Linked DNA regions of Aquibium microcysteis. The protein of the gene in region 2 interacts with the protein of the main gene of each other region in a pairwise test. Links are inferred from orthologs where the notes say so. Each region holds a gene or a part of one and is shown on either strand. Other genes may lie near its edges.

Region 1 (15,529 bases), 130 kb from region 2 along the record:
CTGGCAACGGGCGCACGCACGAAAAAAGGCCGGGAGCATGTCCCGGCCTTTTCAGTGCATCGGATCTTCGAAGGCTCAGCCTTGCGGCTGCGGCTCCAGCGGCGCGTCGGGCTCTTCCCCGCCCTTCGGCTTGCCGCGCGTGGTGCCGGCCTTGGGCACCGCGGAGCCGCGCGAGGGCGGATTGTCGTCGCCGGTGTCGCGCGTCGGCTTGGTGCCGGCGAGCAGTTGACGGATTTCCTCGCCCGACAGCGTCTCGTACTCGAGCAGGCCCTCGGCGATCGCGATCCATTCCTTGTTGTATTCGGTCAGGATGCGGGTCGCCTCGACATAGGCCTCGTCGATCAGGCGGCGCACTTCCGCGTCGATGATCTGCGCCGTCTCTTCCGACACGTTCTGCGTGCGCGCCACCGAATGGCCGAGGAAAACCTCCTCCTGATTCTCGCCGTAGGCCACGTGGCCGAGCTTGTCGGAGAAGCCCCAGCGGGTCACCATCGCCCTCGCGAGCTTGGTCGCCTGATCGATGTCGGACGAAGCGCCCGAGGTGATGTTCTCCTTGCCGAACTTCATTTCCTCGGCGACGCGGCCACCCATCATGATGATCAGTCGGGAGGTCATCCACTTGTAGCTCATCGAGTAGCGGTCGCCCTCGGGAAGCTGCATGACCATGCCGAGCGCGCGGCCGCGCGGGATGATCGTCGCCTTGTGCAGCGGATCGGCTGCCTGCACCTTGAGCGCGGTGATGGCGTGGCCGGCCTCGTGGTAGGCGGTCAGTTCCTTCTCGGCCAGCGTCATGGCGGTCGAGCGACGCTCGGCGCCCATCATGATCTTGTCCTTGGCGTCCTCGAACTCCGCCATCGTGACGAGACGCTTGTTGCGCCGCGCCGCCATCAGCGCCGCCTCGTTGACGAGATTGGCGAGGTCGGCGCCCGAGAAGCCCGGCGTGCCGCGCGCCAGTACCTTGAGATCGACGTTCGGCGCCAGCGGCACGTTGCGCGAATGCACCTTGAGGATCTTCTCGCGGCCGGTGATGTCGGGGTTCGGCACCACCACCTGGCGATCGAAGCGGCCCGGACGCAGCAGTGCGGGGTCCAGCACGTCCGGCCGGTTGGTGGCGGCGATCAGGATGATGCCCTCGTTGGCCTCGAAGCCGTCCATCTCGACGAGCAGCTGGTTCAGCGTCTGCTCGCGCTCGTCGTTGCCGCCGCCGAGACCGGCGCCGCGATGACGGCCGACCGCGTCGATTTCGTCGATGAAGATGATGCAGGGGGCGTTCTTCTTGGCCTGCTCGAACATGTCGCGGACGCGGCTCGCGCCGACGCCGACGAACATTTCGACGAAGTCCGAACCCGAGATGGTGAAGAACGGGACGTTGGCCTCACCTGCCACCGAACGGGCGAGCAGGGTCTTGCCGGTGCCGGGAGGGCCGACGAGCAGGACGCCGCGCGGGATCTTGCCGCCCAGCCGCTGGAACTTCTGCGGGTCGCGCAGGAACTCGACGATCTCCTCGAGGTCTTCCTTGGCCTCGTCGACGCCGGCCACGTCCTGGAACGTCACCCGGCCGTGCGCCTCCGTCAGAAGCTTCGCCTTCGACTTGCCAAAGCCCATGGCGCGTCCGGAGCCGGACTGCATCTGGCGCATGAAGAAGATCCAGACGCCGAGGATCAGGATCATCGGCAGCCACGAGATCAGGTAGCCGAGGATCGAATTGGACCCGTCGGTCTCCGGTCGGGCGTTGATCGTCACGCCGCGTTCTTCCAGCCTCGAGACCAGCGTGGGGTCACCGGGAGAATAGGTCTGGAACGAGGTGCCGTTGTCCACGTAGGTGCCGGTGATCCGCTCGCCGGCGATCGTCACCGACCGCACCCGGCCCGCCGAGACGTTCTGAAGGAACTCGGAATAGGCGATCTCGCTGGCGTTGCCGCGCTGCTGCGGGGTCTGGAACAGATTGAAGAGCGCGATCAGGAGGACGGCTATGATCGCCCACAGCGCAAGATTGCGGTAGTTCGGATTCATCTTTGGGTCCCGTACGCACCTTCTGGAGGCGCGCGTCCATCGTGGAGAACTCGGCTTAACATAGGGTTGGTGCGGGACCTTGCCAAGCAGAAGCCCGCCGTTCGGTTAAGCAGCTTATGCGGCATTGTGACTGTCCCAAGGCGAAGCCGGAAAAGAATGGCCGTCGAGCAGTGCGCGCAGCGCCTCCGCAGGCGCCAGATCGAAGCTCGGCAGGTAGCGCGCATAAGGCGCCGCCACGCGCCGGAGCAACAGGCCGTCGCGCCGGGAGCCGGACAGATCGAGGCTGGCTGCCGCTCCGCGCACGTGCAGCAGCGGCTCCGCCGCCAGGGCCGCACGCACCAGTGCGGGTGGCGCCGCGGTATCGGCCGACGAACGCGCCCTGGCCTCCGCCAGCGTCCTGCCCGCGGCCTCCACGACCGCGTTTGCGGGGAACGGCCGTTCCGCGAGCCGGAAACGCCCATCCCAGACGGCGCCCGCAACGGCGGGGGCAGCCCCGGTCCATCCGGCCCGGATCTCCCGGTGCAGGTAGAACGCCCCCTTGCGCCGCTCGGCGACGGCGCCGCCGAGCGAACCGCGCCCATGTCCGCTGGCGAGGCGTTCGAACAGGCCTCGCGCGCGGGGGGCGTCCGGAAGATGCTCGCGCCCGCCGACGGCTGCGACCAGCAGCCGGAACGCCAGCCGCGCTGCCGCCGCGTCCTGCGCCGCAAGAAGTCCGGCATCGACGCGCACGAGCCCCGGCGCGGCGAGGCCGGCGTGGCGCTCGATCAGCGAACCGGCGCGCCGCCCGAGGTCGACCCGCTCCAGCGCCGCAAGCCGCCCCTCTTCCAGCAGTGCCCCGACGATCCCTTCCTCGCCCGGACCCGCGAGCGCGCGGCGCGCCCGCGCGCGCTCGTAAGCCGTCTGCTCGTTGGTCGGATCCTCGATCCAGGTGACCCCGGCGCGCGCCAGCATCCCGCGCAACGCCGAGCGCGCGTGCGAAAGCAGCGGTCGGACGAACCACGTCGCACCGTCGTAGAGCGTCGCGGGCGCGATACCGGCCAGCCCGCGTCCGCTGCCGCGCGCGCGGCGCATGGCGATCGTCTCGGCCTGATCGTTCGCGGTGTGGCCGGTGAGCACCATGGCAGCATCGAGCGACCGTGCGGCTTCGGCGAGCAGCCGGTGACGCGCCTCGCGCGCCGCGGCCGGCACGCCGGACGACGGCTTGCTGCCCTCCCAACGGAGGGTGCGGTGAGGAATGCCGTGCGAATCACAGAAGGCGGCAACGCGATCGGCCTCGTCTGCCGCTTCTGGCCGCAGGCCGTGATCCACGGTCATCGCCACGAGGTCGCCGAACGGTCGGCGGACGAGAAAGGCCTGGAGCAGGACCAGCAGCGCCATCGAGTCGCTGCCTCCGGACACGGCGGCGACGACGGGGCGCCCGGGCGGGAAGGACAGGCCGGAAAAGATGCGGTCGGGCTGGATGTCGTCGATCGGACGCCCCTCCTTTTGCCGACAGGCCGGTTGCCGGTACGCTGCAGCACCCAGGTCCCGGGCGTGCGCGGCGATGGACCGGCGGCAGCGCGGTCTTCGTGTCAGCAGCCGGCGAGCGCCTGCTCTGCCCGCACGCGCTCCTTGAGCGCGGAGGAAACGTTCTTGTAGCGCTTGCCGATCTCGGCATAGGTCGCGCAGGCGACGTCGCGCTGCTGCAGGGCGGCCAGCGAGACGCCGAGCTTCAGCAGCATGTCGGGCGCCTTGGACGAGTCGGGGAATTCGCGGTTGGCCGCCAGGAACGTCTCGGCGGCGCTGCGATACTGCTCCATGCCGAGCAGCGCCTCGCCGAGCCAGTAGCGCGCGTCGGAGGTCTTCGGATCGTTGGGGAAGCGTTCGATGTGCTCGCGGAAACCAGCCTCCGCGGTCGGATAGTCGCCGGACAGGATGAAGTTGTAGGCGTTCCGGTAGAGTTCCTCGGGATCGTCGGTCGGCGGCAGTGCCGCCACCTTCGTGTCGTCCGTGTCTGCCCCGCCCTCGTCCATCATCGGCGCGGCCGCGCCTGCCACGCCCCCGTTGGTGTCCAGGGTGCCGCCGGTCGGGTTGCCGTTGGCGTCGAAGGTCACGGTTCCCAGCGTCCGGGGCGGGGTCCCACGGGCCGGTGCGTCCGGCTGGACCGAGGGTGCCGCGGGCGTGGCCGGGTCGGCCGCCGCGACCCGGCTGCCCGTGCTCCCGGCCGCATCGCCCCGCTTCTCTTCCAGCTGCTGCAGGCGGAACTCGTTGTCTTCCTGCATCTTGCGCATCTGGTCCTGCATCTGCAGGAGCAGGAAGTTGAGCTCCTCGACACGACCGGTCAGGTCGCGCAGCTGCTCCTCGAGCGCCGGGATGCGCGGGTCGCCCGTCTGGGCGAGCTGAACGGTCGCGGTGTCGTTCGACCGGCCGAGCCAGTTGGGTGGAAGCAGGCTGCCGATGCCGCCGCCCTGCGTCCCGGTCTCGGCCTGGCCGAAGGGAAAGGCATGCGCACCGCCCGTCAAAAGCAGGGGCACGACGACGGCCGCACGAAAGAGTGTCTTCAGTCTCATCGAGAATCTCGCTTCGGGAAATGCGAAAGGACGGAGCGCTGGCGCGCCCCGGATTCCGATCCTATCAAGACTTGCGACTTCGGCCAAATTTTGTTTCGCGCGCGGCCGTGATGCCTTCGCGCAGCCCCCGGCGCCCCCGGGACGCCGGGTCGCCGGCCGGATCAGCTTCCGGCGCCGCCGAGCAGCGTCACGGCGCGGCGGTTCTGAGACCAGCAGGAAATGTCGTCGCAGACGGCGACCGGACGCTCCTTGCCGTAGGAGATGGTCCTGAGGCGATTGCCGGCGACGCCGCGCGACACCAGGAAGTCGCGAGCGGCCGCGGCGCGGCGTGCGCCCAGCGCGATGTTGTATTCGCGCGTTCCGCGTTCGTCGGCATGGCCCTCGATGGTGATCGAATAGGAGGGATACTGGTTCAGCCACTGCGCCTGACGGGCGAGAATCTGCTGGGCGTCGGCGCGGACCACGGACGAATCCGTGTCGAAGAAGATGCGGTCGCCGACGTTGACGGTGAAATCCTGCTGCGTTCCCGGCCGCGCCGCGCCGCCTGCGCCGGCCCCGGCGCCGAGGCCGATGTCGGCCGCGCTGTTGGGAATCTTCTTGGACGCGCAGCCCGTCACGGCAAGCGCCATGACCAGTGCGAGAACGGCGGGATTGCGGGTCAGTGCTGCGATACGGCGCATGCGCCACTCCTTCGCATTTGCGTTGTTCCTTTGACCTTCCAGTAACCACGTCGGGGTTAACCGGCGCACAATGAACGTGGTTAACGAAGTGTTGCCGATGCCCCGGCGGCGCGATTCCCGGAAGGTGGCGCCATGGGCACACTAGGTCCAATTGCGGCGGAAACGGGACGCCGCGCCGCCGCAATCGCGGACTTGCGCCGGAGAGCACCTCGTCCGCGAAGGAAACCGCAACCGAAACGAGTTTGGCGGCGGGACGTCCGCCGCCACCCGCGGCACGGCGTCAGTCGAGCAGCGGCGACCAGGCCGGATCCGAAGCGAAATTCGGGCTCGCGATGGCCTGTTCGTTCCGGCCGGTCAGGTCGATCGAGTAGAGCTGCGGGCCGGGAGAGCCGGCAGCCTGCCGGAAGAACATCAGGACGCGGCCGTTGGGTGCCCAGGTCGGTCCCTCCTGGCTGAAGCCCGAGGAGAGGATCCGCTCGCCCGAACCGTCCGTGCGCATCACGCCGATCTGGAACTCACCGCCCGTCTGCTTCGTGAAGGCGATGAGGTCGCCGCGCGGCGACCAGACCGGGGTCGAATAGGTGCCCTCGCCGAACGAGATGCGGCGCTGGTTGGAACCGTCCGAGTTCATGACGTAGATCTGCGTCCGACCGCCGCGGTCGGAGGTGAAGACGATCTGCGAGCCATCCGGCGAATAGGATGGCGAGGTGTCGATCGCATTGGAATTGGTCAGCCGCGTCGTGGCGCGGCTGCGCAGGTCGAGCACGTAGATGTTGGAATTGCCGTCGTCGCGCAGCAGGCTCATGATCACCTTCTGGCCGTCCGGCGAGAAGCGCGGCGCGAAGGTCATGCCGGGGAAGTTTCCGACCAGTTCCCGCTGGCCCGTCTCGAGCTGCAGCAGGTAGACCTGCGGCTGCCCGCCCTCGTAGGACATGTAGGTGATCTCCTGCCGGCTCGGCGAAAAGCGGGGGGTCAGCGCGATCGACCGGCCGTCGGACAGGAAGCGCGCATTGGCACCGTCCTGGTCCATGATGGCGAGGCGCTTCATCCGCTGGTTCCTCGGCCCCGACTCGTCGATGAAGACGATCCGGGTGTCGAAATAGCCCCGCTCGCCGGTCAGGCGCTCGTAGATCGCGTCGGAGATGATGTGCGCGACGCGGCGGACGTTCGACTGCGAGGCGAAGAACTGCTCGCCGGCGAGTTGCTGACCCGCGAACGTGTCCCACAGCCGGTACTCGGCGCGGACGCGGCCGTCCGCTTCCCGGGTCACCCGGCCCGTGACCAGCGCCTGGGCGTTGATCACCTTCCAGTCGTCGAAACGCGGAGCGGCGTCCGGATTGGATATCTTCTCGATGAACGCCGCCTTGGCGATCGGCGCGAACAGCCCGGACCGCTGCAGGTTGGCCGACACGATTCCGGAAATCTCGGCACCGAGTGCGTCGGCGGACAGGAAGTCCGTGATGGCGATCGGCAGCGGCTCGACGACGCCCTTGTTGACGTCGACTTCGAGGACGGCCCGCGCCGGAGCCGTCATCACTCCCGACACCGACACCGCGACGGCGGCTGCGAGGAGGAAGGCTTTGAATGTGAAATTCATGGCATGACCTTAATTCGTGACTTGCGGGGCGGACTAGCCGCGAATCGTGCTCAGAACATGTCGCGGGGATCGAAGTTGACGATCACCTCGGCCCAGGTGTCGTACTTGTCGGCCGGAAGATTGAACGGCTCGCACTTCTGGACCGCGCGCACCGCGGACTCGGCCGCGATGCGACCGGCGCCGGAGCTCGAGCCGCCGGCCACCACTTCGGGACGGCCCTCGAGATTGCCCGAGCGGTCGAGCCGGAAACGGACCGAGACACGCAGCGCATCGCCGTCCTCGGCGCCCGCCGGGATGCTCCAGCACGAGCCGAGACGCTGGCGCAGCGCATCCATCTCGCTCTGCGACAGCTTCTCGCCCGTCGTCCTGCGCTCGCCGCCCAGGGCGGCCTGCTCGTTGGACCGCTTCGCGCCGCCGCCAGAGGCCTTCTCCTTGTTGAGGAGCGCCGCCACGTCGTCGAGCACGTTGTCGTCGGCCTTCTCGGCCGTCTTCTGCGCCGGCTGCGTCACGGGCTTCTGCGGCTTCTCGGGTACCTTCCGCTCGGCTTCCTTCGCGGGCTGCGGCGGGCGGGGCCGCGCCTCGGGCCGGGGTGCCGTGTCGGGCAGCGCAGGCTCGGCCGCGACCGCGGTCTCGACCGGCTTGGGCTCGGGTTCGGGCGTCGGTTCCGCCTTCGGCGCGGGTTCGGGCACGGGGGCGGCCTCGACGGGCGGCGCGGGCTCGGGGGCTGGCGGCGGAACGGGCGCGGGCGCGGGCGCCGGTTCCGCCACCGGCTCGGGCCGCGGTGCGGGCTCCGGCGACGCCTGCGGCAGCGCTGCGGTCTGCACTTCGCGCGGCTTCGGGTCGGGCGTCGGCGGCGCCTGCGTGTCCTGCGAATTGTTGCCGAAGCGCTGGGCGTCCGGAACGACGGACGGACGCGTGGTGGGCGTCGGCGCGGGCGTCTCCGCGACGGGTGCCTTCTTGTCGCCTTCGAGGACGCGCGTGATCTCCTCGATCGGCACGATGTCGATCGGCAGGGACTCGACGTCGATCACGTCGTGCGGCTTGGGCGACGACAGGGACACCAGTCCCGCGCCGATGACGAGAACGTGCAGGACCGTTGAAGTGACCACTCCGAAACGCATCTGCGTCAGCTGTCCTGCTCCTGCAGCGTCACGAGGCCGAGATTGCGGAAGCCGGCGGCCGAGATGCGCGCCATGACCCGCATGACCGTGCCGTAGTCCGCGTTGCGGTCGCCGCGCACGTAGATGCGCTCCTCGTAGCCGGTCTTCGATATGGCCTCGAGCTTGGGCACCACTTCCTCGATCGGGATCTCGGTCTCCTGGAGGAAGATCCGACCCTCTTCGTTGATCGATACGGTGATCGGCTGCGTCTCGGCGTTGAGCGCGCGCGCCTGCGTTTCCGGCAGGTCGATGGGAACGCCGACGGTCAGCAGCGGCGCCGCCACCATGAAGATGATGAGCAGCACCAGCATCACGTCGACGAAGGGCGTGACGTTGATCTCCGACATCAGGGCGTGCTTGCGCCCGCGGCGCCTGTGTCCGCGACCGCCGCCGCCTGTTCCGACCGACATGCCCATGGCGTTGCTCCGTCAGGCGCGTTGCGCGACCTTTTCATCGATCTGCCGCGACAATATGGCGGAGAACTCGTCGGCGAAGCCTTCCATCCGCGAACCCAGCTTGCTGGCGTCGGATGACAGCTTGTTGTAGGCGATGACCGCAGGAATGGCGGCGAGCAGGCCGATGGCCGTGGCCAACAGCGCTTCCGCGATGCCGGGCGCCACGACGGCGAGGCTGGTGGATTTCGACCCGGCGATGGCCTGGAACGACGTCATGATGCCGACCACGGTGCCGAACAGGCCGATGAAGGGTGCCGCCGAGCCGATGGTGGCGAGGAAGCCCAGCCGGCCCTCCAGCTTCTCCATCTCGCGGGTGAGCGCGAGGTCCATCGCCTTGTCGATGCGCGTCTGCAGACCCATCGGCGCCCGGGCGCCCTTCTCGAAGCTCTTCTTCCACTCGCGCATGGCGGCGACGAAGATCGAACTCATGCCGCTGGTGCTGCGGTCCGCGAGGGTTCGGTAGAGCTCCTCCAGCGACTGCCCCGACCAGAAGGTCTTCTCGAAGCGGTTGAGCGCGACCTTCATGCGGCCGAAGGCGACGACCTTGTCGATGATGATCGCCCAGGTCCAGACGGACGCCAGGAGCAGACCGATCATGACGAGCTTGACGATGAGGCCCGCCTGCATGAAGAGGGCCCAGAGCGAAACGTTGGCGTGCGGCTCGATGAGAGCGGTGGTTTCCATCGACGTCCAATCCTAGGGTGTGTGCGGCGGCCGGTCGGTGCGGCCCCTTTGCGGAAGCCCTTCCCGGTGACGATCCGGCGATCACCCCGGCTTCGCCGCCTCGGGGTTTATCCGGTGAATCTTGGTCAAACGAAGGCGTGCCCGCCCGCTTGCATTTTCCCGAACGAATTCATGAATGATTATGGTTAATCATCCGTTAGGAAAGACCGTTGCCGCGGTCAATCCCGCGCCGGCAGGAATCGCCCCGTCCAATCCTTGGGAAAGCGCCGCGGCCGGCCGTTCATGCCGATGATCGCCGCTTCCACGCGGGCTTCGATCAGCAGGTCCGCGCCGCGCAGGATCCGCTGTGCCATCACGATGCGGGCGCCCGATATCTCCGCTGTGCGCGTCTCGATGGTCAGCACGTCGTCCATCCGTGCGGAGCCGCGAAAGTCGATCTCCATGCGCCGGACCACCCAGACGATCCTCTCGCCATGGGCGCCGTCGGCCAGTTCCGTATGATGGACGCCGCACAACCGCAGATAATCCGACCGACCGCGTTCCAGGAACTCCAGATAACGTGCGTGATAGACGACGCCGGAGAAGTCGGTATCGGCATAGTAGACCCGCGCCGAGAGACGGTGTCCCTCCCGCGTCAGTTCGCCGGAAAGGCCGGTCACGATCTCACCATCATCCGCCATCGCGCTTCCCTTCGCAGGTCATCTCTGCCATGCGTCGCCCCATGTTGCGACATTCGATCTCGATTGCATTTCGGTCTTCCTCGATCAAGGCACGGTTCGCCCGGGTCCTCGCGCTGGCTCTTCTGGCGGCGGGTCTCGTCCTGCCCGCCGGCGCAGCCACCTTCGAGGCCAGGCGCGGTCTCAACCTCGACATCTGGGTCACCTGGCCGGAGGAGCGCCTCTGGCACGAGGAGGACGCCATCCTTCCCTTCCCCGAATGGCGCCGGTCCCTCGACGAAGCGGGTCTCGCCCGCCTGAAGGCGGGCGGCTTCGACTTCATGCGCATGCCGGTCGATCCCTCGCCCTTCCTGTCGCCGGCTGCGGCGGCGTTTCACGACCGTCTGTACGAGGAGGTGCTGGAAGCGGCCCGCACGGTCAACCGCGCCGGCCTCAAGGTGATCGTCGACCTGCATCTCTTCCCGGCCGGCACCAACCGCTCGATCGGCATGAGCGAGGTCATGGACGATCCCGCGCTGTTCGATCGCTATCTGGAGGTGGTGCGCCGCCTCGCCGCGACGCTGAAGCGCGAGGATCCGGCGATGCTGGCGCTGGAACTGATGAACGAGCCGGTGATCGACTGCGAGCCGGGAGAGAACGCCTGGCCGGAGCGCCTGCGCCGCCTCCACGCAGCCGCCCGCTCCCAGGCGACGCGCCTGACGCTGGTCCTGTCGGGCGGCTGCTGGGGCTCGGCCGAGGGTCTGGCTGCGCTCGACCCGGCCGCGATCCCCGACGACAACGTGCTGTGGAGCTTCCACTCCTACGCGCCCTTCCTGCTCACCCACCAGGGCGCGACCTGGACGGGCGACTTCATCCCCTACATCACCGGCCTGCCCTTCCCGCTGCACGCGGCGGGCAAGGCCGAGCTGGACGCTGCGCTGAAGGCCATCCGCGACCGGATCCGGGCCGAGGCACCGCTCCTGCGCCAGCCCGGGCTGCTCGCCTATCTCGACGAGCAGGTCGCCACCGTGGATACCGAGGAGAAGCTGGAAGCCGTGATGGACGAGCCCTTCCGCATCGTCGAGGACTGGGCCCGCCGGCACGGCATCGACCCGGGCGACGTCCTGCTCGGGGAGTTCGGCATGATCCGCCAGGAATGGCAGGACGACCACGTCATGTCCCCCCGCTCCCGCGCCGCCTACTACCGAACCATGATCGCCCACGCCGAACGCCACGGCTTCGCCTGGTCGATGTGGAGCTACGGCGGTGCGTTCGGCGTGGTGGAGGAATTCGAGGGCCGGAAGGCGGAGCCCGACGTGCTGGAGATGGTGCGGGGGCTACGGTAGCGAACCAGCGGAATTGCGGGTACAGCTTATGTAACTCGGCTGTTCTCCGCCGCGCCGAAGGTCGAGGCCGACGCTTAGTTGCGTAAATTGTCCCCGCAATTCTGCCCCCCGATTCACTCCTCCTCGAACAGCCGCCCCTGCACCGCCGCCATGCTGCGCGGCGGCTCCAGGCCCATGTGGGTCCAGGCATTGGCAGTGAGCACGCGGCCGCGCGGGGTGCGCTGGATGAAGCCCTGCTGGATGAGATAGGGCTCGATGATGTCCTCGATGGCGTCGCGCGGCTCCGACAGGCCGGCCGCGATGGTCTCGATGCCGACCGGGCCGCCGCCGAAGTTCCGCAGGATCATCGACAGGTAGCGCCGGTCGAGATTGTCGAGGCCGAGCGCGTCGACCTCGAGCCGGAGCAGCGCCTCGTCGGCGATCGTCCGCGTCACCGTCTGCGCACCCGCCACCGTCGCGAAGTCGCGCACCCGGCGCAGCAGGCGCCCGGCGATGCGCGGCGTGCCGCGGGCGCGCCTGGCGATCTCGGTCGCACCGTCGTCGCTCATCGGCAAGCCGAGGATGCGCGCGCCGCGCCGCACGATCAGTTCCAGTTCCTCGACGGTGTAGAAGTTGAGCCGCACCGGAATGCCGAAGCGGTCGCGCAGCGGGTTGGTGATGAGCCCGAGCCGCGTCGTGGCGGCGACCAGCGTGAAGCGCGCGAGGTCGATCTTGACCGACCGTGCCGCCGGTCCCTCGCCGATGATCAGATCGAGCTGGAAATCCTCCATCGCCGGATAGAGGATTTCCTCCACGGCGGGCGACAGCCGGTGGATCTCGTCGATGAACAGCACGTCGCGGTCTTCGAGATTGGTGAGCAGCGCGGCGAGATCGCCCGCCTTGGCGATCACCGGGCCGGAGGTGGAGCGGAAGTTCACGCCCATCTCCTTGGCCATGATCTGCGCCAGCGTCGTCTTGCCGAGCCCGGGCGGGCCGACGAAGAGAACGTGGTCGAGCGCCTCGCCGCGGCCGCGTGCCGCCTCGACGAACACCTTCAGGTTCGCCCGCGCCGCCGCCTGGCCGACGAACTCGTCGAGCGTCTGCGGCCGCAGCGTCGAATCGACGTCCTCGCCGCGCTTTTCCGACGAGATCAGGCGGGGGGACGTGGTCATGTCAGCAGCCTCATGCCTGGGACCGCCTTCGCCGCCGGCGCATCGAGCGTATAGGTGAAATCGCAGCCCGCCTCGAGGTTGATCTGCGAAATCACCAGGTCCGAATAGTCGCGGTGGCCGCTCGCGAGCGTGTCGGCCCAGTGGCGAAACGGATTCGTGTCGAGCACGCGCAGTTCCTCGCTTTCGAGAAGCCCGGCAAGCGTGGATCGCGCGGTCGTCCGGTCCACGCCGGCCTTCCTCTCGAGGACCCAGAGGCTCTCCGCGACGACGACGACGTTCACGAGGAGCGGGTCGTCCGGAGAGGTCCGCCCGATCAGCGCCGCCGCCCGCTGGAACATCGCTTCGTCGTCCCTCAGCAGCAGCCGCACGACGACGTTGGTGTCAATCCCGATCAAGGTGCCGCTCGTCCCGCTCCATGGCGGCGATCGCCCCTGCCGACTTGATGTCGGCCTGGGTCAGCGGCTTGCGCCCGGGATCGTGCAGTGCGCCCGCGAAATCGAGCGCCGAGCGCCGCGGCCTGGCTTCGAGGACGTACTGGCCGTCCTGCTTGCGGAAGACGAGCCGATCGCCGGGCCTGAGGTTCAGGTCCTCGCGCACCTGCTTCGGCAGCGTCATCTGGTTCTTGGAAGTCAAGGTGGTCGAGGGATGCACGCCGAACTCCTTTCACGCACAGGATAGTAAGGAGAGAGCGCTCACGCAAGGCATCACCGTGCCAGCTCCTTCAGGCCGGCCCGGATCAGCTTCGACGAATCCGCGCCGTCGCCGGCCGTCTTCAGCGCCGCGGCGACCGCGGTGGCGGCGACGTCGCGCGAATAACCGAGGTTGACCAGCGCCGACACCGCGTCGGCCACCGGCGCGGGCGCCACGCCTTCGCCCAGCTCCTGCTTCAGGCCCATCGCCGCGGCGGCCTCGCCCGTGTAGGCGGGTGCCTTGTCGCGCAGCTCGGTGACGATGCGCTCGGCGACCTTCTTGCCGACGCCCGGTGCGCGCGCGACCATGGCGATGTCGCGCAGCGCCACCGCGTTGGCGAGTTCGGAAGCGGTCAGCGTCGACAGCACCGCCAGCGCCACCTTCGCGCCGACGCCGGGAACGTTGTTCTGCAGCAGGCGGAACCACTCGCGTTCGAGGGCGGAGCCGAAGCCGTAGAGCCGGATCATGTCTTCGCGCACGTAGGTCTCTATGTGCAGCACCACCGCCTCGCCGATGCCGGGGAGCTTGGACAGGGTGCGGGCGGGGCAGTAGGCGACGTAGCCGACGCCGTGCACGTCGACGACGCAGTGGTCCTCGGCGATCTCGTCGAGCGTTCCCTTGAGCTTCCCGATCATCGAATCGATCCCGCGCGGTGTTGGAGACGTTCGACCGCTGTATCACCGGCGCCGTGCTTTCGGCAAAGCGCAGGTCCCCAGGCTCAGCTCATGCCGGGAAGCGCGGAATCGACGGCGGCTCCGGCAGCAGGCGCCAGACCAGCCAGGACAGGATCGCCATGAACCCCATGGCGGGAATGACGGTGGCGGCGGCCGTCACCGGCTCGCCGATCATCGCCGCCGCCGTGCCGCCGACCAGACCGCCGGCCATCTGCATGAACCCGGAGATCGAGGAGGCGGCGCCGGCGATGTGCGGAAACGGCGCGATGGAGGCCACCATCATCGCCGGCATGATGAAGGCGATGCCGAAGGCGAAGAGCCCGACCGGTGCCATCACCGACAGGAATGTCGGCGGCGCCATGCGCAGCAGCACGGCGAGCAGGATGCAGGCGACGGCGACGCAGGCGAGGCCGAAAGGGACCAGCCGCGACGCCGGCATCAGCTGCAGGCAACGGCGCACGATCAGCGAGCCTGTGAAGAAGCTTCCGGACTGCAGCAGCATGCCGAGCCCGAACTCGGTCGCCGACAGGCCGACCCGTTCCATGAGCAGGAAGGGCAGCACCGTGGCCAGCGTGTAGAGCGAGCCGACAGTGCCCGCTATGACGAGGCTGCACAGCACGAAGTAGGGACTGCCGAACAGCGTCGCGTAGGATTTCGCCAGGGCCGCGGGCCGGATCCGCGACATGTCGCGCGGCACCGTCTCACTGAGGCCGAATTGGACCACCAGCACGACGACCACGCCCAGCGCCACCATGGCGAGAAAGATCGCGTGCCAGCCGGCGGCGATCATGATGAGGCCGCCGATGGTGGGCGAGAAGGCCGGACCGACGGCGAGCACGATCGCCTGGAGATTCATGATGCGCGCCGCCCGGTCGTCGTGGAACAGGTCGCGGATCAGCGCCCGCGAGATCGCCACGCCGACGGCCGATCCGACCCCCTGGAAGAAGCGGGCCGCGATCAGGATCTCGACCGACGGCGCCACCAGCGCCACGAGGCTGGCGATCAGGTAGATCGTCATGAAGCCCAGCACGACCGGCTTGCGGCCGAAACCGTCCGAGAGCGGACCGCACACGAGCTGCGACAGCGCGAAGCCCGCGAAATAGAGCGACAGGCTGAGTTTCACAGCCGCCTCGGTGCTGCCGAAGGCATGCACGATCTCCGGCATCGCCGGCGTGTAGAGCGCCATCGACACCGGACCGACAGACACCATCAGCGCGCCGATCAGGCCGACGCGGCGTTCGCTCATCACGACGGGCGGGCGGGACAGAGGTGCGTTCACGCCGGTTCTCCCGGCCGCGGCGCTTCGCCCTTCATTGCGGACAGATCCTCGCGCAGCGCCTTCAGCAGGCCGATCAGCTCGTTCCACCGCTCGGCGCCCAGGGTGCGGGTCAGGTCCTGGCGGATAGCCGCGCCGATCGAACGCACTTCGGCGAGCACGTCCTCGGCCTCGGGCGTCAGTTCCACCAGCTTCGCACGGCGATCGGCCGGATCTGCCGCCCGGGTCACGAGCCCGCGGCCTTCGAGCCGGTCGAGATAGCCCGACAGCGTCATCGCCTCGACGCCCATCCGCTCGGCGAGCACGTTCTGGCGCACGACGCCGCAGCGCGCGATGTTGGCGAGTGCCCGTCCTTCTCCCGGCGTCACCGCCACGCCGGCGGCCGCGATGCGACGCTCGATCTCGGCGCGAACGAGGCGCGCGACGTCGGAAATCAGAAACCCGAGCGAATCGGGATCGGCAGGCAGGGTCATGTCGGACAGACCTAAATTGATAAGGCGAACTTATAATAAGGTGCACGTATCAATCGGGCGCTGCGCCGTCAATCCCGTTGCGCGCGGGCCGGGACCGCCTTACATCCGGGGCTGGCCCGAAGGAA
Region 2 (15,598 bases):
GCCCGGCAGTCCAGCGTCTTCTCCATCCCCTCGCGGGCAGCGGTGTTCGCCGAAGCGGACGCCTTCACCACGGTCGACGCGTGGCATGCGGCGCATCGCCGGGCGAGTGTGGTGGCGCGCGCAACGTCCGAGCCGCCGCGTGCCATCTCCATCCAGGCCTTCGGCATCTTCCCGAAGATCCGCGAGCTCGACGCCTTGCTGCGCGCGCGGCCGGGGCTGTGCGAGCGGGTGATCGAATCGCATCCCGAAGCCGCCTTCTGGCGGCTGAACGGCGAGCGCGCCATGCAGACGCCGAAGAAGGTCAAGGGAAGCGTGAACCCGGAGGGCATGGAGGAGCGGAAGGCGCTGCTGGAAGCCTGCGGCATCGACCGCGCCTTTCTCGACGCCGCGCCGCCGCGCGGAGCGGGCGCGGACGACTACCTGGATGCGGCCGCGATGATGCTGATCGCCGCACGACATTCGGCCGGAGAGGCGCTGCCGTTTCCCGATCCGCCCGGAAGGGATGGGTGGGGACTGCCGATCGCCATCTGGACCTGACGGTCCGCAGACCATTGACGCGTGTGTCCATCTGCCGCAATGGGTTGCCCATGGATCATCTGCCGGACCACCTGCTTTCGGGCTATCGCAACTTCATGGGCGGGCGCTATTCGACCGAGACGCAGCGCTACCGGGACCTGGCGGCGTCCGGCCAGAAGCCGATGACCATGGTCATCGCCTGCTGCGATTCCCGCGCCGCGCCGGAGACGATCTTCGATGCCGGGCCGGGCGAACTGTTCGTCGTGCGCAACGTCGCCAATCTCGTGCCGCCCTACCAGCCGGACGGGGGGCACCATTCCACGTCGGCGGCGCTGGAATTCGCGGTGCAGAGCCTGAAGGTGAAGCACATCGTCGTGCTCGGCCACGGCCGCTGCGGCGGCATCCGCGCCGCGCTCGATCCGGCCGCCGAGCCGCTGTCGCCGGGCGATTTCATCGGAAAGTGGATGAGCATGGTGGCACCGGCGGCCGACGTCGTCAGCCACAACAGCATGATGACCGCCGGCGAACGGCAGACCGCGCTGGAGCGGATCTCGATCCGCTTCTCGATCGCCAATCTGCGGACCTTTCCCTGCGTCAAGATCCTGGAGGACAAGGGCCGGCTGTCGCTGCACGGCGCCTGGTTCGACATTTCGACGGGAGAATTGTGGGCGATGAACCGCCAGTCGGGCGATTTCGAGCGGCCCGAACTCGCCTGAGGCGCGTGCGCGACCGCAGGCGCCGATCAGCCTGCCCTGGCCAGTGCCGCCAGACGCCCCGCCGCGCTCTGCCGGTGATGGGCATGGCAGATGGCGATCGCCAGCGCATCGGCAGCGTCGTCGCTGTCGAAGGCGGCCCGCGGCATCAGCACCTTCACCATCATGTGGATCTGCCGCTTGTCGCCATGGCCGACGCCGATGACGGTCTTCTTGACCGCGTTCGGCGCGTATTCGGAAACCGGCAGGCCGGCCAGCGCCGGCACCAGCATGGCCACGCCGCGCGCCTGGCCGAGCTTCAGCGTCGCGGTGGCGTCCTTGTTGACGAAGGTCTGCTCGACCGCCGCCTCGTCCGGCCGCTCGGCGTGGACGATGGCGGCGAGACCGTCGTGCAGCTGGCACAGGCGCGAGGCGAGATCGGCCTTGTCGTCGGACCGGATCGTGCCGGCGCCGAGGAAGCGCAGGGAATTGCCGCAGGCCTCGATGATGCCCCATCCGGTGCGCCGGAGGCCCGGGTCGATGCCGATGATGCGAATCGTCTCTGCCATGGACCTATCCTATGCGAGTCGAGGACCATTGCCATGCTGAAGTGAACAAATGAGAAACATTTCCACCGCCGTCCAGGGGACGGCGGCCGGAACCCGCCTGAAGCGTGCCGCGATCTTGCAGATCCGCGCCGCACGCTTCAGGTCCTTTTCTCCCATGTCTTTCCCCCGAACCGGTGCCCGCTTCCGGGAGACATGCGTCAGGGCGCGAGACGTGCACAGTGCCGACAGACCTGCCTGTCCCCGACGCCGCGCTTGGCGTGCTTCTGGTCACCGTGCTGCTGGCGGGCATCGCGCGCGGCCTTTCGGGCTTCGGTACGGGCATGATCGTCGCGCCCGTGGCCGGCGCGCTCTACGGCCCGCAGGCGGCGATCGTCGTCATCGTCATCATGGATTCGCTGCCGGTCCTGCCGGTGACGCTGCCGGCGCTCAGGCAGGCGCGCTGGCGCGATGTGCTCCCGGTGGCGGCCGGGCTGTTCGTGATGCTGCCGGTCGGCGTACTGCTCCTCAAGGCGGGCGATCCGGTGACGCTGCGGTGGGCGATCTCGATCGCCATCCTCGCCTGCGCGGCGGCGCTGTGGAGCGGCTGGACGTGGCGCGGACCGCGCAATGCGGCGGTCGCGGCGGGGGTGGGCGGCTTGGCCGGACTGCTCGGCGGCATGGCCTCCATTCCGGGTCCGCCGGTGATCCTCTACTGGCTCGCGTCCGGCCTGCCCGCCGCGCTGCTGCGGGCCAACCTGCTCACGCTGTTCTTCCTGGGAGAGGTGCTGTCGATCGGCAATCTCTGGACCGCGGGACTGTTCGACCGCGGGCCGGTGATGCTCGGCATCGCCGCTGCGCCGGTCTATTTCGCGGGGCTGGCCATCGGCGCAAGGCTCTATGGTCTGGCGACCGAGGCGACCTACCGGAGGGTGACCTTCGGCCTCATCGTGACTGCCGCGGTGCTGGCCTCGCCCGCGACCGAGTCGGGCGTCCGATGGGCGCTCGCGCTGTGGGGACCCTGATCGCGTTCAGCCGCGGCCGAAGGCGGTGTTGAGCAGCGAGATCTGGTCGGAAACCGGATTGGCGCGCGGCGGCTGCGCCGGCATCGCGCCGCTGCCGTAGATCTCGTCGTCCATGCGGCGGACCAGACCCTGCAGGCTCAGCGAGCGATCGACCAGATCCTTGAAGGCCTGCGGCAGTTCGTTCCAGCCGGGAACGTCGTTCTGGGCCGACGCCGTGTCGAGCCGCACCTTGGCCTTCTCGGCCGCGACCTGGTCGCGCGTCATCTCGCCGGAATTGGCGGCGCGCTGCAGGAGCAGCCAGGAGGCGATCTGCATCAGCCGCGTGGTCAGGCGCATGGATTCGGCAGCATAGAGCGTGGCTGCGAGGCGCGACAGCGTCTTGGCCGCGGCGCGGCCTTCGCCGTCGAGATACTCCGCAGTCTGCTCCACCAGCCCCATGCCCTCGTTGTAGAGCGGCTTGAACGACGCGGAGAAGATGCGCCGTTCGGCCAGCTTGATGGTCGTGGCATCGTGGCGGACAGGTTCACTCATGACATCACCCCTCGAACGCTCCCCGTCGCGGACCGATCCGAACGCCTCTACGCGCCTGCCGTTCCGGCCTGAAGCCTGCTGCGGCCGAAAATGCGCGTTCTCCCACGGCAAGGCAAGCTGATGTTTAACAGAAGGTTAACGGCGCGCCGGGGGATGGCGGCCCGGGAAGAGCCGCGACAAAAAAAAGAGCCGCGCGAGGCGGCTCTCAGGAGTTTTCAGGGAGGCGTCAAACCGGGCGACCCCAGCCGCTCGGTTGAAATCCAGAAGACTGGACGGGCATAGTAAACGCCCGTAAAGCTTAATGGAGGGTTAACGCCTGGCAAGCGGGGGCATTTTTGCTGTCTCCGTACAGTCGAGAGGAAGGATATACTTCCCGAAATCACGGTTGCTGGAGCGCCGAGGCGGGGATGCGGCGCTCGGGTTGGGCCGCTCCGCGCCAGACCGCGGGAAGGGCGATCGCGGCGAAGAGCAGGACGCCGGCGAAGAAGCCGATCGAGGCGATCGCGACCAGCGGCTCGACGCCGCCATTGCCGGCGAGCAGGAAGAAGAGCCCGACGATCAGCGCAACGCCCGAGAGGCCCTGGAGCCAGAAATGCGCGGCGGCCAGCCGCGACTGCCCGGCAACGGGGAAGAGGTGGTAGAAGAAGGCGAAGACCGCCGACATGAGCCAGCCCGCCACCATGGCGTGGGCATGGACCGGCATCTGGCCGTGATCATGGGTGATGGACATGTGGAGACCGAGCATCAGCCCGCCGACCGCATAGAGGATGGCGAGGGTGAAGAAATTGCGTGCAGCGCCCTGCATTTCGGATGCCTTTCGTCGTTTCAGCGATTCGCCGCTGCGACCTTTCGATTTCCGACGAAAGGCACGTGGCGGCGTCGAGATGCTGTCTGGACGAATGCCGGGATCGATACTGTTAGGTATTTCGCACAAAGCTAAAAAAGCAGCGACGTCGGCAGGCGCGACCGGGTGCCTGGGCGGCACCCGGCGCAGCAAGCCGGTTCAGCCTGCTTTAGCCATGTCCCGCAGCCGGAACTTCTGGATCTTGCCGGTGCTGGTCTTCGGGATCTCGGCGAAGACGATCTGCTTCGGAACCTTGAAGCGCGCGAGCAGCGTGCGGCAATGGGCGAGGATCTCTTCCTCGGTGGCCGTCCTGCCGGGCTTCAGCTCGACATAGGCGATCGGCGTCTCGCCCCACTTCTCGTCCGGCTTCGCGACCACGCCGCAGGAGGCGACGGCCGGATGCTTGTAGAGCGCGTCCTCGACCTCGATCGAGGAGATGTTTTCGCCGCCGGAGATGATGATGTCCTTCGACCTGTCCTTCAGCTGGATGTAGCCGTCGGGGTGCATGACGCCGAGATCGCCGGAGTGGAACCAGCCGCCGGCCAGCGCCTCCTCCGTCGCCGCCCGGTTCTTCAGGTAGCCCTTCATGACGATGTTGCCGCGGAACATGACCTCGCCGATCGTCTCGCCGTCGGCGGGGGTGCGCGTCATCGTTTCGGGATTCATCACCGTGAGTGCGTCGAGGGCCGCATAGCGGACGCCCTGGCGCGCCTTCTTCGCCGAGCGCGCGCCGCGGTCGAGCGCATCCCACTCGCCCTTCCACTCGTTCACCACGGCAGGACCGTAGGTCTCGGTGAGGCCGTAGAGATGGGTGACCATGAAGCCCGCATCGGCCATGCCGGCCAGCACGGCTTCCGGCGGCGGGGCGGCCGCGGTGTTGAAGCAGACCGTCTGCGAAAAGGCGCGCTTGTCGGACTCGGGCGCGTTGATCAGCGTCGACATGACGATGGGTGCGCCGCAGAGATGCGTTACGCCGTGGTCGGCGATGGCGTCGTACATGGCTTTCGCCCGCACCCAGCGCAGGCACACATGGGTGCCGGCCTGGACGGCGAGCGTCCAGGGGAAGCACCAGCCGTTGCAGTGGAACATCGGCAGCGTCCAGAGATAGACGGGGTGCCGCCCCATGCCGGCATGGATGGTGTTCGAATACGCCATCAGCGCCGCACCGCGATGGTGGTAGACGACGCCCTTCGGATTGCCGGTCGTGCCGGACGTGTAGTTGAGCGAGATCGCGTCCCACTCGTCGTCGGGCATGGACCATTCGAAGGCGGGATCGCCCGATGCCACGAAGGCCTCGTAGTCGACCGTGCCGATGCGCTCTCCCTTGGGATAGGGGGCGTCGGCAGGATATTCGGGGTCGTCGTAGTCGATGACGAGGGGCCGGACGGTCGCAAGGTCCAGCGCCTGGCGCACGACGGCGGAAAACTCGCGATCGACGATGAGCACCCTGGTTTCGGCGTGGTCGAGCTGGAAGGCGATGATCGCCGCATCCAGGCGGGTGTTGAGCGAATGCAGCACCGCCTTGACCATCGGCACCCCGAAATGCGCTTCCAGCATGGCCGGCGTGTTGGAGAGCATCACCGTCACCGTGTCGCCCTTGCCGATGCCTTTGCCGGCGAGCGCGGAGGCCAGCATGCGGCTGCGCGCGTAGAAGCGCGCATAGGTCAGCTTCGCCTCGCCATGGATGACCGCCGTCTGGTCCGGAAAGGTCCGCGCCGCGCGCTCCAGATAGGTCAGCGGCGTGAGCGGCTGGTGATTGGCCGGGTTACGGCCGAGCCCCTCGTCGTACATCCCTGCTGCGGCTCCCGCCGCGCCTGCGTGCCTGGCTTCCATGCGACCTCCCCTTCATTTGGTGGCGTCGATGGCCTATGGTGTGTCTCGCGCCGACGCAAGAGTGACCTGCTCCGAGCCCGGCCGCAAGCGCGGGGGTGTCGACGTCAAGCCGCAACGGCGTCGAGCTCATGCAAAAACTCTCCGCATAAAAGAAGAAGGCGCTCGAACAGCGCATCAAGCGCGTGCCGGAACTGAAGCTCGACGAGAAGATGCGGCCGCTGACCGTCGCGCCGATCCTGCAGGATCATGTCGGCCTGGACGCGTCGGCGCGGGCCGGCGAGACGATCGCGACCGACTACAAGGACGTCCTCGGCGAAATCGCGGCGGCGCGGTCGAATGCGGCGGCGCCCGCCGGAGAGGCCGCCTTCGGCTGGGAGGCGGGCCAGGCAGGCAGCGGGGCCTGCTCCCGGCCGCCGCCGACCGGGCGGGCCGCCACCTGCTTCTCCAGCCGTCCGAGCCACTCCAACCAGAAGGCGAGCGCGAACTGAAGCGCGATGCCGCCGGCAATCAGCGCGGTGTCGAGCGCGAGACTTCCGGCGAGAACCTGCTTCAGCACCTGTCCGGCCATGGCGAGCAGCGTCCCCGCGATGAACACGGGCAGCGCGTGCCGGCCGAGCACGGCCAGCGGGTTGCGCGGATCGGTGCGGGCGAGCGCGTTGAGCGGCGCGATCGTGACGATCAGGTAGGCGGCGGCCAGCACGTGCAGCAGGCGCGGCGCCGACAGGAAGGTCTTGTCGAAGCCGGTCAGCACCGCCGGCAGGCCCATCGAGACGTCGATGCCCCAGAGCGGGATGCGCACCCAGGCGAAGCCGACGAGGAGGTAGGTGAGCGCCGCGGCGGCGAGCCAGGGCACGAAGGGAATCGTCCCGCCGCGCCGGACATGGACGGCTCCCGACAGGCCGATGACGAAGAGGAACTGCCAGGACAGCGGGTTCAGGAACCACAGCCCGTCCTGCGGGTAGTTGACCGGTCCGACCCGCCACAATCCCGCCCCGAGCCAGAGGGCGAAGGAGACGGCCAGCAGCGGACCCAGCCCGAAGCGCATGAGCAGGAGGAAGCCGGGCAGCATCAGCAGCACGACCGCGTACATCGACAGGATGTTGTTGTAGCCCAGCTGGTGGCCAAGCGAGACGAGCCCGAACAGGGCTTCCACGGGCGATTGGACGACCGCCTGGATGTTGATGCTCCCCATCAGTGCGGGCTCGGCGAACCACAGCGCACCGGCCGCGAAGATGCCGAGCGTGACGATGGTGGTCATGATGTGCGCCACGTAGAGCACGCCCGCGCGCCGCCAGGCCCGCAGCGTGGTCAGCAGTCGGCGGCCCGGCTGGAACTTCGTCCCGTAGGCGAAGCCTGCGGCAATTCCGGAGATCAGCACGAAGGCCTCGGCCGCGTCGGAGAAGCCGGCGTTCTTGTGGGTCAGGTTTTCGTAGATCGTGCCCGGCACGTGGTTCACGTAGATCGTGACCAGCGCCAGCGCGCGAAAGACGTCGAGGCGCGTGTCGCGCGAGGGAGCGGGCATCTGAGACATGGCGTGGGAAAAGTCGGTGATTCGGGCGAAGTTCCGTCGCGGCGAATCACAGTTGATTACGCAGGTGCAGCATTCCAGGCCCGGTCACGTCAAGAGCGCCGACAGGCCGTCCCAGAGCAGCTTCAGCGCGACGACCATGACGGTCGCGTAAGTGAGGCCGTAGAAGGCCTCCGGCTTCAGCCGGCGAACGATGAAGGCGCCGAGCAGGGTGGCGACCGGCGCGAGCGGCAGCAGGATCGCCGAAGCCGCCAGATTGGCGGCGTCGAACTGGCCGAGCGCGAAGTAGGGCACCAGCTTCACCGCGTTCACCACGGCGAAATAGATGACGCTGGTTCCCACGTAGAGCGCGGGCGCCAGGCGCTGCGGCAGCACGTAGACCTGGAAAGGCGGCCCGCCGGCATGGGCCACGAAGCTGGTGAAGCCGCTGACGAGGCCCCAGAACACGCCGAACAGGGGACGCTGCGGGGCCGCGACGTCGGAGCGCGCATATTTCTGCCAAAGCCAGCGGAGCACGAAAACCGTGGTGACGATGCCCAGGATGAGGCGGACGATGTCGGGCGTGACGACGGCGGCCGTCAGCCAGCCGAGCCCGATGCCGGCCATGGCGCCGGGCAGGAGCACGGCGAGCGTGGGGAGGTGATGATTGCCGCGCCACGACCAGAGCGAGACCATGTCCATGACGACGAGGATCGGCAGCAGGATGGCGGCCGCCTGAATGGGGGAGATCGCCAGCGCCATCACCGGCACCCCGAGAAACCCCATGGCGCCGCCAAGCCCGCCCTTCGCGAGGCCGACGAGAATCACCGCGGGGATGGCGGCGGCGTAGAAGAAGGGATCGGTGGGAAGGGCGTCCATGGCGGGGTCACGTCGGAGGAGGCGCAGCGATAGACGCTCCGGCCGGCGATTGCGAGCCGAAACGGCGGCTGGACTGCCGAAAGCGCGGCGCTGGCAATGCGTCCTGCACTTGTCTATGCCAAATTGAGACCACGATCCGGCTCCATAGGCCTGCCCGAGATGGATACCATGACCGACGACGCCCCAATCCGCTGCCGCCTCGTGCTGATCGCTCCTGAGGACGTCGGCGCTGCCGCTCTCGAGGCCGCGCTCTCGGGTGGCGACGTCGCGTCGGTGATCCTGCCGCAGTATGGCCTCGACGACGCGGCCTTCCAGAAGCTCGCGGAGGTCCTCGTGCCGGTGATCCAGGCCCGGGGCGCCGCCGCGATGATCGCGGGCGACACGCGCGTGGCGGCGCGGGTCAAGGCCGACGGCGTCCATGTCGAGGGCAAGCCGGACGTGCTGGCCGACGCGATCGACCGGTTGCAGGACAAGATGATGGTGGGTACTGGCGGCGCCAAGACCCGCGACGACGCCCTGGACCTCGGCGAACTCAGACCCGACTACCTCTTCTTCGGCCGCTTCGGCTACGACAATACGCCGGCTCCACATCATCGGAACCTCACTCTGGGGGCCTGGTGGGCGGAGATGATCGAGGTGCCCTGCATCGTGATGGCCGGCAGCGATATCGCCTCCGTCGCCGACGTCGCCCGCACGGGCGTCGAGTTCGTCGCCGTCTCGGCGGCGGTGTTCGGGGCAACGGACCCTGCGGCGGCGGTGGCCGAGGCGAACCGCCTGCTGGACGAAGCGATGCCGACGCTCGAGGCCGAGACGTGACGCCTGGGCGGCTGGCCCTCGCCTTGCTGTTCCTGACGGCGGCGTCCGGCCCCGCGCCGGCGCTGGTCGACGAGCTTGCGCCGCCGCCGGCCGAGCTTCCCGCCGATGCGCCCGCGCTCGCCCGCGGAGTGGTGCCGGTGGCCCCTGACGCGATCGGCAAGGCCCCCACCGCATCCGGGGAGACACCGACCACCCTGCTCTCGGCGCCCGCCATTCCCTCCCGCTTCGGCGCAAAGGCGCCGGACGAGGCCTTCGGCGCGTTCCAGCGCGGGCTCTACATCACCGCCTACAATCTCGCGCTGCCGCGGGCCGAGAAGGGCGACGGGGCCGCGCAGACGCTGGTGGCCGAAATCCTGTCGAGAGGGCTCGGGGTCCCCCGCAAGCCGGCCGAGGCCGCCGAATGGTACCGCAAGGCGGCCGAGGCCGGCATTCCCGAAGCGAAGTTCCAGTATGCGCTGCTGATGATCGACGGGAAGTTCGCCGAAAAGAACGGTGACCGCGCCTTCGAGCTGATGAAGGAAGCCGCCGATTCCGGCAACCGGCTGGCCGCCTTCAATTACGCCCAGATGCTCGTGGATCGCGAGCGCGGGCCCAAGGGCATGGGCAAGGCCGTTCCCTACTACGAGCAGGCCGCCCGCGCAGGCCTGGCCGATGCCCAGTATGCCATGGCGCAGATCTACACCACCGGCGTGCTCGGTCCGCCGGACGATATCAAGGCTCGCAACTACCTCGCGATGGCGGCGATGCAGAACTTCGATTCCGCGCAGCTGGATCTCGCGACCTGGCTGGTCGAGGGGCGGGGCGGCAGGATCGACTACGACGCGGGCTTCGGCTGGATGCGGCGGGCCGCCGAGGCGGGAAACGTGGCGGCGCAGAACCGCCTCGCCAAGCTCTACGTCTACGCACTCGGCACCGAGCCGGACCCGATCCTGGCGGCTGCCTGGTACATCAAGGCGCGGCGGGCAGGCCTTCGCGACCTGGAGATGGAGGACTTCCTCCGGGGGCTGACGGCGGAGGAACAGAAGCAGGCGATCGAGCGCGCCAACCGGCTGTAGCTGAACGCGTCCCGGCGCCCGCGGACGGCAACTCTTGCCTCCCGATGCGATTTATGGTCTTGGAGGCGCCGAAACGGCCTCTCGGGGTCCAGCTCTTCCGAAAGATGCAAGAATGGCCAAGATCAACGGCAACGAAATCCGTCCAGGCAACGTGATCGAACACAATGGCGGTCTCTGGGTCGCGGTCCGGACGAATGCGGTCAAGCCCGGCAAGGGCGGCGCCTACAATCAGGTCGAGCTGAAGAACCTGATCGACGGCACCAAGCTCAACGAGCGTTTCCGCTCGGCCGAGACGGTCGAGAAGGTTCGCCTCGAGCAGAAGGACTTCTCCTTCCTCTACGAGCAGGGCGATGCGCTGGTGTTCATGGACACCGAGAGCTACGAGCAGCTCGAACTGCAGAAGGATTTCGTCGGCGACCGCGCCGCCTTCCTGCAGGACGGCATGACCGTGACGGTGGAACTCTACGAGGAGAAGCCGATCGGCATTTCTCTGCCCGACCAGGTGGTGCTCACCATCACCGAGGCTGATCCGGTGGTGAAGGGGCAGACCGCCGCGTCGTCCTACAAGCCGGCCGTGCTCGAGAACGGCATCCGCGTGCTGGTGCCGCCCTTCATCTCGGCCGGCGAGAAGATTCTCGTCGACACCAACGAGATCACCTACATCCGCCGCGCCGACTGACGCGCCGAACACCCGGACGGGACTGGATCGAATGGCGTATTCCGCGCTCATGAGGGTGATGGTCGAGGCGGCGCGCAAGGCGGGCCGCTCGCTGTCGCGCGACTTCGGCGAGGTGCAGAACCTCCAGGTCTCGATGAAGGGGCCCGGCGACTACGTCAGCCAGGCCGACCGCAAGGCCGAGGAGATCATCTTCACGGAACTGTCGCGCGCGCGGCCCGGCTACTCGTTCCTGATGGAGGAGCGGGGCGCCGTGGAGGGCGAGGATTCCCAGCACCGCTGGATCGTCGATCCGCTGGACGGCACGACCAACTTCCTGCACGGCATCCCGATCTTCGCCATTTCGATCGCGCTCGAGCGTCAGGGCCAGCTCCAGGCAGCTCTGGTGTACAACCCCGCGATGGACGAGCTCTACACGGCCGAGCGCGGCGGCGGCGCCTTCATGAACGACCGCCGTCTCCGCGTCGCAGGGCGGACCAAGCTCTCCGACAGCGTCATCGGCACCGGCATTCCGCACCTCGGCCGAGGCCACCACGGCAACGCGCTGATCGAACTGCGCAACGTCATGGGCGAAGTGTCCGGCATCCGCCGCATGGGGGCCGCCGCGCTCGATCTGGCCTATGTCGCGGCGGGGCGGCTCGACGGCTTCTGGGAGAGCGGTCTCTCGCCGTGGGACATGGCCGCCGGCCTGCTGCTCATCCGGGAGGCGGGCGGCTTCGCCAGCGACCGCGAAGGGGGCCAGGACATGTTGGAGAGCGGCAACGTCGTCGCAGGCAACGAGACCATCCACCGGGTGCTGCTGCGGCAGCTGCGCAAGCCGCTGACGCCGCGTCCGGCCTGAGACCGGGCGCCGGGGATCGTCCGAAGCGAGTTCGGTTGCAGGTGCGGGCAGGGGCGGCGATAATTCCGTCACATCGGCCTGCCAAGGTGCCTGCATGACGCTCAACCGCCGCCACCCTTACGTCAATCTCCACGCCGACTGGCGCCGAATAACCCGGGCCGAACTGCTGGCTGACGGGATCGTGCATGCGGTCGGCATCGTTCTCGCCATCACGGCCGGCGCGATCCTGCTGTGGCTCGCCGCGGGGCGAACGGCAGTGGCCGAGTACGTCGCGACGATCTTCTACGTCGTGTCGCTGCTGACCGTCCTTTCGGTATCGTGCGCCTACAATCTGTGGCCGGCGTCGCGCGCCAAATGGATCCTGCGGCGGTTCGACCATTCCGCGATCTACCTCCTGATCGCGGGAACCTATACGCCGCTGATGGCGCAGCTGGACGGCCCGACCGCCGGGATCATGCTGACCGTCGTCTGGGGCGCCGCGCTGACCGGGATCGCCCTGAAGCTGGCCTTTCCCGGCCGTCTCGACCGCGTCGCGATCGGGTTCTATCTCGCCATCGGGTGGAGCGGGATCGTGATCGCGGGCGATCTCGCCGAGATCGTCCCCGCGAGCACGATCTGGTACATCGCGGCCGGCGGGATCTGCTATTCGGCAGGCGTGATCTTCTTCGTCTGGCGCGACCTTCGCTTCCAGTCGGCGGTCTGGCACGGCTTCGTGGTGTCCGGCGCCGGACTTCACCTGGCGGCGATGATGGACCTGCTGGTCATCCATCGGCTCTGACGGCGGAAAAGGCCAATTCGTCGGCAGTGGCGCGGGGCGCGTCCTTTCATTTTCGTCACAATTGCGGATACAGTCGCCATCGGTGCGGGACAGAGACTGAGGCTTGGCATGGCATGGTTCGGATCAACGGCGGATGAGGCGCTTTCGGGCGGCCAGTACGACCCGCAGAAGCTCTCCAGTCCGCAGGTCTTCCTGCTGTCGATGCTGATCTTCCTGGCGATCGCCGGTTTCGTCGCCGCCATCCTGTACCGGCAGATCTCCGCCGCCTTCACCACCAATCCCGGCCTCAACGGCCTGATCATCGGCGTGCTGGCGGTCGGCGTGCTGCTCGCCTTCAACCAGGTGGTGCGGCTGTTCCGGGAGGTTCGCTGGGTCAACTCCTTCCGCGCGGGCGGCCTGGAGACGCGCGATCCGGTGCTGCTGGCGCCGATGAAGGTGCTGCTCGGCCGGTCCTCGGCGACGGCGCTCACCACGGTGTCGCTTCGAACCATCCTCGATTCCATCGCCACGCGCCTCGACGAGAGCCGCGACATCTCGCGCTACCTGATCGGCCTCCTCGTGTTCCTCGGCCTGCTCGGCACCTTCTGGGGCCTCCTGCAGACCATCGGCTCCATCGGTGACACGATCCAGTCGCTCGATCCGGGATCGGGCGATGCCAACGATGTGCTGAATGCGCTGAAGACGGGCCTCGCCGCGCCTCTCGCCGGCATGGGAACGGCCTTCTCGTCCTCGCTGTTCGGTCTTGCGGGATCGCTCGTGCTCGGCTTCCTCGACCTGCAGGCGGGCCGGGCGCAGACGCGCTTCTACACCGAACTCGAAAACTGGCTGTCGTCGGTGACCGATCTCGGATCCGATGCGCCGGCCATCGACCCGGGTCGCAACACGTCGTCGGAAGAAATGCGCCGGATGGCCGAGCAGCTGCGCTCGATCAGCGAGACCGGCGGCTCCAGCCAGCGCGTCGCAACCTCGATGGCAAACCTAGCGGAAGGCATCTCGGGGCTGGTGAAGAACATGCGCAGCGAGCAGCAGATGATGCGCGACTGGGTGGAATCGCAGGCCGAGGAACAGCGGGCGACCCGCGCGGTGCTTGAAAGCATCGCACAGTCGCTGAAGAAGCGGGGAGGCAGCTGACATGGCGCTGGCGCGCGGACGCCGGCGGGAACGCGGCATCGACTACTGGCCGGGCTTCGTCGACGCCCTGTCGACGCTGCTCCTCGCCATCATGTTCCTTCTGTCCGTGTTCGTGCTGGCGCAGTTCCTGCTGTCGCGCGAGATCAGCGGCAAGGACGAGGTGCTGAACCGGCTGAATTCGCAGATCAACGAGCTGACCCAGCTGCTTGCGCTCGAACGGTCGAACGCGCAGGACACGGAAGACCAGCTCGCCAACCTGCAGGCCTCGCTCACGGCGGCCGAGACCGAGCGCTCGCGGCTGGAGAGCCTGCTCGCCGCCGGCTCGGGCGCCGACGCCGCTGCCCGCGACCAGATCGGCGCGCTCAGCGGCGAGCTGGAGAGCGAGCGGCAGATCTCGCAGCGCGCGCTGTCGCAGGTCGAGCTCCTCAACCAGCAGATCTCGGCGCTGCGGCGCCAGATCGCGGCGCTGGAGGACGCGCTGGACGTTTCGGAGACGCGCGACCGCGAGTCCAATGCCAAGATCGCCGATCTCGGCCGCCGGCTCAATGTCGCCCTGGCGCAGCGCGTCCAGGAGCTGAACCGCTACCGCTCCGACTTCTTCGGCCGGCTGCGCGAGATCCTGTCGGACCGCGAGAACATCCGCATCGTCGGCGACCGCTTCGTGTTCCAGTCCGAGGTGCTCTTCCCCTCCGGCTCGGAGGTGATCAACGAGGCCGGGCGCGTCGAGATGGCCAAGCTCGCCGCCGCCATCATCGACCTGCAGCGCGAGATTCCGCCCGAGATCAACTGGGTCCTGCGCGTCGACGGCCATACCGACAACGTCCCGCTGTCGGGCACCGGCCGCTACCGCGACAACTGGGAACTCTCCTCGGCGCGTGCCGTGTCGGTGGTGAAGTATCTGGTCGCGCAGGGCGTTCCCGCCGCCCGGCTCGTGGCCGCCGGCTTCGGCGAGTTCCAGCCGCTGGTCGAAGGCGACACCCCCGACGCCCGCAACAGAAACCGCCGCATCGAGCTCAAGCTGACCGAGCGGTGAGGCCTCACCATCCGATCAGCAGTGCCGCCAGTGCCAGCGCGGCGGGAAGCGCTTGGACATAGAGGATCTTGCGGGAGACCGTGGCGGCGCCGAACAGGCCGGCCACGACCACGCAGCCGAGGAAGAAGAGCTTGATGGCGAAGCCTTCCGCCCCGAGCCAGAGGCCCCAGACGAGCCCGGCGACGAGGAAGCCGTTGTAGAGTCCCTGGTTCATCGCCAGCGCCTTCGAGCGTGCCGCGAAGGCCGGATCGAGCCGGAAGGCCTTGTGGCCGGCCGGCGTGTCCCAGGCGATCATCTCCAGATACATGAAATAGACGTGCAGCGCCGCCACCAGCGCGATCAGGATCGTCGAGACCATTCGGCACCCCCGTTTTTCGGTCGGGAGACATGACGTCCGACCCGCGGCGCCGTCAAGGCCGGGGAGGCGCTCCGCCCGCATGGCCCGCTCAAGACGTGCGGCCCGTTCGGTGGTGAACCGGCCGGCGACGTGCTTCGGCTTGATCGGTCTCGCGCCGCGTGCCTAACTCGGCCCGGCACACCGGGAGGGACCATCATGGATTGCGATGCCATCATCGTCGGCGGGGGGCTCGCCGGCCTCGTCGCGGCGGCGGAACTGGCCGATCGCGGCAGGCGCGTGACCATCCTCGAACAGGAGGGCGAAAATTCTCTCGGCGGACAGGCCTTCTGGTCGCTCGGCGGCCTGTTCTTCGTCGACAGCCCGGAGCAGCGCCGCCTGCGCATCCGCGACAGCCGGGAACTCGCGCTGCAGGACTGGATGGGATCGGCGCAGTTCAGCCGGCCGGAGGATTTCTGGCCGCGCAAGGTGGCCGAGGCGTATGTCGACTTCGCGGCCGGCGAGATGCGGCCCTGGCTGCATGCCATGGGGATGCGCTGGT

The links.
Region 1: the proteins of ruvC (region 2) and ruvA interact in binary tests that used the Escherichia coli proteins (3 or more experiments, as listed by UniProt). The link is inferred for Aquibium microcysteis from one-to-one orthologs.

What each region holds. Positions count from the first base shown.
Region 1 is NZ_CP061080.1:3,959,537-3,975,065, forward strand. What follows is about bases 11,807-14,678. They hold ruvA (Holliday junction branch migration protein RuvA), read right to left. Parts: upstream 13,617-14,678; coding sequence 12,996-13,616; downstream 11,807-12,995. Other genes in these bases: ruvB (Holliday junction branch migration DNA helicase RuvB), read right to left, coding at 11,807-12,291; IAI54_RS18515 (PIN domain-containing protein), read right to left, coding at 12,288-12,686; IAI54_RS18520 (AbrB/MazE/SpoVT family DNA-binding domain-containing protein), read right to left, coding at 12,673-12,906; IAI54_RS18530 (multidrug effflux MFS transporter), read right to left, coding at 13,705-14,678. Outside these bases: ATP-dependent zinc metalloprotease FtsH, read right to left, coding at 76-2,013; tRNA lysidine(34) synthetase TilS, read right to left, coding at 2,128-3,390; tol-pal system protein YbgF, read right to left, coding at 3,585-4,562; peptidoglycan-associated lipoprotein Pal, read right to left, coding at 4,724-5,242; Tol-Pal system beta propeller repeat protein TolB, read right to left, coding at 5,523-6,839; IAI54_RS18485 (hypothetical protein), read right to left, coding at 6,890-7,960; protein TolR, read right to left, coding at 7,966-8,415; protein TolQ, read right to left, coding at 8,428-9,138; ybgC (tol-pal system-associated acyl-CoA thioesterase), read right to left, coding at 9,357-9,818; IAI54_RS18505 (glycoside hydrolase family 5 protein), read left to right, coding at 9,848-11,140; more of ruvB, read right to left, coding at 11,254-11,806; more of IAI54_RS18530, read right to left, coding at 14,679-14,934; IAI54_RS18535 (MarR family winged helix-turn-helix transcriptional regulator), read right to left, coding at 14,931-15,404. UniProt on the Escherichia coli protein: The RuvA-RuvB-RuvC complex processes Holliday junction (HJ) DNA during genetic recombination and DNA repair.
Region 2 is NZ_CP061080.1:4,086,622-4,102,219, reverse strand. What follows is about bases 19-2,959. They hold ruvC (crossover junction endodeoxyribonuclease RuvC), read right to left. Parts: upstream 1,778-2,959; coding sequence 1,259-1,777; downstream 19-1,258. Other genes in these bases: rcdA (protease adaptor protein RcdA), read right to left, coding at 2,785-2,959; IAI54_RS19145 (TSUP family transporter), read left to right, coding at 1,996-2,778; IAI54_RS19155 (carbonic anhydrase), read left to right, coding at 588-1,232; IAI54_RS19160 (DUF429 domain-containing protein), read left to right, coding at 19-537. In the rest of the region: more of IAI54_RS19160, read left to right, coding at 1-18; more of rcdA, read right to left, coding at 2,960-3,309; IAI54_RS19135 (hypothetical protein), read right to left, coding at 3,689-4,114; IAI54_RS19130 (acyl-CoA synthetase), read right to left, coding at 4,313-5,944; IAI54_RS19125 (hypothetical protein), read right to left, coding at 6,091-6,234; IAI54_RS19120 (OpgC family protein), read right to left, coding at 6,282-7,517; IAI54_RS19115 (sulfite exporter TauE/SafE family protein), read right to left, coding at 7,602-8,372; IAI54_RS19110 (thiamine phosphate synthase), read left to right, coding at 8,541-9,188; IAI54_RS19105 (SEL1-like repeat protein), read left to right, coding at 9,185-10,243; efp (elongation factor P), read left to right, coding at 10,356-10,922; IAI54_RS19095 (inositol monophosphatase family protein), read left to right, coding at 10,954-11,760; PAQR family membrane homeostasis protein TrhA, read left to right, coding at 11,855-12,538; IAI54_RS19085 (MotA/TolQ/ExbB proton channel family protein), read left to right, coding at 12,647-13,669; IAI54_RS19080 (peptidoglycan -binding protein), read left to right, coding at 13,671-14,702; IAI54_RS19075 (DUF1304 domain-containing protein), read right to left, coding at 14,707-15,060; IAI54_RS19070 (FAD-binding dehydrogenase), read left to right, coding at 15,253-15,598.